One region of the Paenibacillus sp. T2-29 genome, then DNA from elsewhere that is predicted to be linked to it. Evidence: riboswitches for the same ligand, from Rfam matches in the RefSeq annotation. Region 1 holds a riboswitch; the other holds the start of a gene.
The links. Region 1 has a riboswitch for glycine ahead of gcvT (glycine cleavage system aminomethyltransferase GcvT). Riboswitches for the same ligand answer to the same signal wherever they lie in the genome.
Positions count from the first base shown of each region.

Region 1 (3,213 bases):
ATCAGCGTAGCCGTTTATAAAAGGGGGCTGGGACCACTTCCGCACGCAGGCGTTTACCACGAATTTCGACCTCCAGCGGTGTCGATAGGGTGCTAAAACGACTGTCCACCAGGGCCAGCCCCAGATTACGCTTCAAGGTGGGCGATTGAGTACCCGTTGTGACCTCACCGATGTGTTGACCTTCAGCGAACACTGGATAATGAGCGCGCGGGATACCGCGGTCAATCATTTCCAGCCCGATTAACTTGCGAGGAATTCCTTGTTCTTTTTGACGTTGCAGTGCTTCCCTGCCGATAAAATCTCCTTTATTCAGCTTGACGAAGAAACCTAACCCAGCCTCAAGCGGTGAAATTGTGGCAGATAACTCCTGTCCGTACAACGGTAGCCGTGCCTCGAAGCGCAGCGTATCGCGAGCACCAAGTCCAGCGGGAATCAGTCCATACGATCCACCGCAACGAAGCAAACCATCCCACACGGCGGGTGCTTCCTCAGCAGGGATATAAAATTCAAAACCGTCTTCGCCGGTATATCCAGTTCGCGAGACAAGTGCTTTTGCTCCGAACAATTGCACGTTCTCATGGAATCGGAAAGATACCAGATTCGTAATATCTGTATCTGTCACGGCTGCGGCAATACGTGCTGCTTCCGGTCCTTGTAATGCCAGCAATGCTATCGCATCAGACACATTCTCCAGATGAACCGATGCTGGTACGTGGCGTATGAGCCAATCCCAATCTTTGTCGATGTTGGAGGCATTCACAACGAGCATGTAGCGCTCTGGTCCTTTGCAATATACAAGCAAGTCATCCACTACGCCTCCATCGGGGTAACACAGGAGTGAATATTGTGCTTGGCCCGGTTCCAACTGGCTGACATCATTCGTAGTTACCTGTTGCAAAAAAGCCTCAGCTTCTTTGCCTTCAACCAAGAACTCGCCCATATGCGATACATCGAATAAACCTGCACGTTGTCGGACGGCCTCATGCTCCTTTTGAATGCCGCTAAACTGAACGGGGAGTTCCCACCCGCCAAAGTCAATACAACGAACCCCGGGCTGCATCCCGTAGGACGAATATAGTGGTGTTCTTCGCAAATTAGACATTTTTTCACTCCTATCCAGTGTAATCGGCTAAACAAAAAAGACAGGCTAAAAGAAACGTATAGACGGCAGTCCATACTCTTCTTTCAGCTCTGTCCTTGATACCAGAAAGTTACCCCGGTGTGAACCAGGTTTCCCCTTGGGTGATCCGCTCTTTTCACGGATGCTCTCCAGAGATGCGTCCGGCAGAGGTCCTTTTGCCTGAGAGATTCACCTGCAATGCAAGTTTACTCCTTCGGCGCTACCTTTTGGATCAACGGTATGTTACCCGGTTTTGCAGATAACAACTTGATCCGATTCGCGTGCCCAACTGTCTCACAAACGACAACAGCGATGCGAATATTTTTGGTAGTCTCTCCCTCCGCGTTCATCCGCGTTTGCAGTTGTCGAGGTATTTTCAAAAGCAATTACTATAACCCATTAATACGCAAATTCATTCAAAATGTCAATAAAAATGTCATATGAAACAATATGAAAAACATTTAATGTATAAATAAGGATATGTAAGCGTTTGTTACAAGTTATTATTTTTGATAGACTATGCTATATAGGTTGGTATGAAGTATTTTTGTTAGTATTATTGACATGGATGTTCTTGTTGTCATAATCTTAACTTGTCTAATACAGGTGATCAAAAGCATTTTATTCATGTGGAAGTGAGGCGAAGCAGGATGAGTGAAGTGAAACAGCAACTTTGGTATACAGACGAACATGAGTGGGTTCAGCGCACAGTGGATGGGACGTTGCGGATCGGCATTACAGACTTTGCACAGCATCAATTGGGTGATATTGTTTTTGTGGAATTACCTGGGGCGGGAACAACGATTGGACAGGGGACGGAGATTGGTACAATTGAATCGGTGAAGACCGTATCCGATCTTTTTGCTCCGGTGACGGGAACCGTTTTGAAAGTAAATGAAGCTCTGGAAAGTACACCTGAGCTGGTGAATGAATCACCCTATGAAGAGGGTTGGATGATCGAAGTAGAGATGAGCAATGGTGTCGAGGAAGCTCTGGGCAAGTTGCTGTCTGCGGAGCAGTACGAGCAGTTGATTTCGGATGAGCAATAATGAGCAATACAGCATGAAATAATAGCGCTTTATTCTGATTTTTTATATGGATATTGAATTAAATAAGAGCATCGTTAGTCCGCTCAGTTTTTGTATAAAATAGTCGCTATGACCTGACATAGCGGCTATTTTTTGTTGTCTTTTAGAAGACGTATTTACGTTGTTTGCTCAGACTTAGAAGAGAGCATCACTATAAAATTGTGTAGATTTACAACAGTGTTTTTTCGACTAATTTCTATTGTTATCGGCCATATTAAGAAGAATTATGCAGGTATAATGCCTTGTCGTTACTTTAAATTTAAATGTTGTCATCAACGTTCATGACGAAAGTACGTTTTCATTTCGTTGATGAAGATAGCGCTGTCATTTAGTATGAATTTTAAGAAAAGGTAGTGATGCTATTTACTCACAAGGAGGATATGAATATGAGCACAGTGGACACAAAGTCCAGTTCAAACGGTGGCGCTCGTGTCGCCGTACAGCGTTTTGGCCGCTTTCTCAGCGGTATGGTTATGCCCAATATGGGAGCCTTTATCGCATGGGGATTAATTACGGCCCTTTTTATTCCGACCGGGTGGTTCCCGAATGAGGGTTTTGCACAACTGGTTGATCCGATGAAAAATTATTTGCTGCCACTGCTGATCGGTTACACGGGAGGCACGATGATTCACGGACAGCGTGGAGGTGTGATCGGTGCCATTATGACGATGGGGGTCATTGTGGGGGCCGATATCCCGATGTTCCTGGGCGCGATGGTAGCTGGTCCGCTGGCTGCATGGATATTGAAGAAGTTCGATAAGGCCATTGAGGGCAAAGTCAAATCAGGTTTTGAAATGCTGGTCAATAATTTCTCGGCTGGGATTATCGGTGCCATTCTAGCATTACTAGCGCATGTGGCGATCGGCCCGGTCGTGCAAACCATCAGTCAAGTGTTGTCGACAGGGGTACAGTTCCTCGTGAACGCAGGGCTACTGCCGCTTGTCAATCTCATTATTGAGCCCGGAAAAGTATTATTTCTCAACAACGCACTGAATCATGGAGTAT
Region 1 is NZ_JBREVE010000011.1:108,087-111,299, reverse strand. It holds gene gcvT (glycine cleavage system aminomethyltransferase GcvT) at 2-1,102, opposite strand; glycine riboswitch at 1,182-1,278, opposite strand; glycine riboswitch at 1,279-1,378, opposite strand; gene gcvH (glycine cleavage system protein GcvH) at 1,771-2,169, shown strand; gene ACU1JV_RS23595 (PTS mannitol transporter subunit IICB) at 2,595-3,213, shown strand, end outside.

Region 2 (3,213 bases), on a different contig from region 1:
CCAATCGGAGCTAGTTAACCCCTGCATCGCCGGTGATGCTGCTTCTTCTGTAGTCATCCCTTTGGCCGGATTAGTATAGGCTCCACGACGGTAGCCATTCATAACCTCAGAGGAATCCCAACGGTTTTTGTTACGGTCCGCATTATAGTGGTCGGAGATGAAGAAGACACTTCCCCCGTTATTCACATATTGCAGCAGGGCAGCCTGCTCGGATGCCTTAAAGGCAACATTCGCCTCACCGATGATGAACACATCATATTGGCGCAGCTTATCATAGGTTATGGCCTGTTCTCCATAAGTAAAAGGAATGGGACGGTTCAGTTGGTCCACTGTAAAACCTACATTACGCAATCCATTGGCAAAGTCGGAGAAGGCGCCTTCAATGACCCAATCTGCTGCCCCAGCCGTCTGTGCGTGTGTATTATCGAACAGCACCTTTTTGCCTTTGCCATCCGGCAGTGTAGTACCGGGTTGACCCGGGTTTCCAGGTTCAGGTTCGCCAGGTTCACCTGGTTCCCCCGGCTCGCTTCCGTTCACCAGTTCAACAGTGCTTGGACTTTTCACTCCACCAAAATTATTGTAGGTGCCAAGTGTACCCGTCACACGGATTTTGCTGCCAATCAGCTCAGGATGGCCTGTTAGCCCAAATTGCCCTCTGTACGCTGATGTCAGCTGTACATCCAATAGATTAGACGTGCTTCGTTCATTGGCCTGGTCGGCAATCAGTACGTTAAAATCATTCGCAAACGGAGAAGAAAAATTAGCCGTTTTCGATCCGGTAGCATGTCCGACGATGTAACCTTCCACCGTCACTGTGCCTCCACTGCCTTGGCGCTGGAGTGCCTCGGCTACTGTCAGTGCTCCCTCCGCTTTGACCTGACCGAATGGAACGAAGATCCCGATCAGCAGCGATACGATCGCTGCCAGATGCAGCACCCCTTTCAAGCGTGAACCTGTGAACCGCAAGCCTTTTACCATACGTCAATATCCCTCCTATAATTTCATAAATGTAATTGTCCTCTATCAGATTAGCTATCAATCTTCTAATTCCTTCCTGATTTCATCCATAATTATGTAAATTTTATTCTTATTTATCGGAAACTCGCTTGTTTATGTAAAAATTGAACCCTGCGATTGACACCGAGCACAGCATACATTACGCTAAGAAAGATATGTAGAACGGTATACGCGAATGAAGATGACGGGAGAGTCTGTCCAGGGGCTTACACGCTGGCGGCACCGAAGGAGCAAGACGCCAACACCCGGCTGGCGGATAATCTCTCAGGTCCATGTATCGTCATCTGACGCAACTCTGGAGAGAGCGCAAGCCACCCAAGGGGTAAGGCGGTAAGGACACCGCACGAAACTCTCAGGTAACGAGGACAGAGATAAGGGAAACTTCCTTATCCTGTCCTTTTTTGCGCTCACATTGTACGTCAGCATTAGGAACCGTCATAGCCGCGCAAAAACGCGGAAATACCATATACTATGGTACTAGAACATACAGGGGGCCACACCATGCGTTTCAAAGATGTATTTTCCATTATCGGTCCGGCCATGACCGGACCTTCCAGTTCACACACTGCAGGCGCGGTGCGGCTTGCACGCGTTGCCCGTCACTGGCTCGGGACGCAGCCTGACCGTGCCCGCATGACACTGTACGGCTCCTTCGCCGACACATACAAAGGACACGGTACAGACCTGGCGCTCATCGCAGGACTGCTCAATTACGATACAGACGACCACCGAATTCCAGATGCCGAGCAATGGGCGGAGCAGGCCGGGATGATCGTGGAATTTGCCGTCAGCGGACTACCCGCCCCCCATCCGAACACCGTCCGTTTTGAGCTGTGGAAGGGTGAGGATCAGCGTACACTGCTGGGTTCCTCCATCGGCGGTGGCAGCATCCATGTCCAGCAGCTCAACGAATTCCGAGTCAACCTGACCGGAGAGCTGTCTACGTTGGTGCTTCTTCACTCGGATAAGCCCGGTACATTAGGTGCGGTGACTTCAGCGCTCGGCGCTGCTGACATTAACATTGCCTATATGCACGTGGATCGCAAAGGTCGGGATGGAGAAGCACTTACAGCTATCGAAACGGACAGTCCTCCTACGGCTGAATTAATCGCAAAACTACAATCCTTACCACATATGTACGAAATTAAAATGATTAATTTGAAAAAAGGAGCTGAATCTGATGCGATTTAGCCATCTGCATGAAATCAGCGCTATATGCGCTGAGGAATCCACCACGATTGGCCGCCTGATGATTCAAGAGCAGGTACAAGAGACGAATACAACGGAAGAAGAAATCTTCCGCCAAATGTCTGATTATTATGAAGTCATGAAAGAGGCTGTTCATCGTGGTCAGACGCAAGACACCGTATCCCGCAGTGGATTAACGGGCGGCGACGGCAAGCGCTTAGCCGAATATCTGCGGACAGGGGAAACCTGCTCCGGCGATGCCTCCGCGCTCGCCATGGCTTATGCGCTCTCCGTGTCGGAGGTTAATGCGTCCATGGGGCGCATTGTCGCCACGCCCACTGCAGGTTCATGCGGAGTCATCCCCGGTGTGTTCATTAGTGCGCAGGAGCGGTTCGGCTGGGATGATGAGCATATGGTGCACGGCTTGTTCTCAGCCGGAGCCATTGGCTACGTCATCGCCAACAATTCCTTCATTTCCGGCGCGGAGGGAGGCTGTCAGGCTGAGATTGGTTCAGCCATCGGGATGGCCGCTGGCGCTATGGTCGAGCTACGCGGTGGCACACCTGAGCAGGCTGTTCACGCCGTAGGCCTAGCGCTCAAGAACACGCTCGGCCTAATATGCGACCCCGTCGCCGGACTCGTCGAGATTCCGTGTATCGTGCGCAACGGGCTGGGAGCCGTGACCGCACTTGCCGCAGCGGATATGGCTTTGGCGGGTGTGCGCAGCGCCATTCCGTCTGACGAAGTCATTGACGTGATGCTTGAAGTCGGCAGCGCAATGCCGTCAAAGCACCGCGAGACCGCCAAAGGCGGCTTGGCCCAGACCCCCACTGGCAAGCGTTTGACCGAATCCCTTACTCGCAACACATCGGTCAAAAAGGATAAGCCATAATTGGGGTAACCTCCTCTGTATTAAGAAGCGAGTACGTCCCTTAAAAATAAAAGAGCAAGCATGCCGTCCCTAGACGTATGCTTGCTCTTTTTCTTTTCAGTCGGTTACAGATTACT
Region 2 is NZ_JBREVE010000014.1:92,800-96,012, forward strand. It holds gene ACU1JV_RS25770 (DUF6359 domain-containing protein) at 1-978, opposite strand, end outside; glycine riboswitch at 1,193-1,307, shown strand; gene sdaAB (L-serine ammonia-lyase, iron-sulfur-dependent subunit beta) at 1,519-2,208, shown strand; gene sdaAA (L-serine ammonia-lyase, iron-sulfur-dependent, subunit alpha) at 2,198-3,097, shown strand; gene ACU1JV_RS25785 (Ig-like domain-containing protein) at 3,209-3,213, opposite strand, start outside.
Region 2: another riboswitch for glycine. It lies ahead of sdaAB (L-serine ammonia-lyase, iron-sulfur-dependent subunit beta); the one in region 1 lies ahead of gcvT (glycine cleavage system aminomethyltransferase GcvT).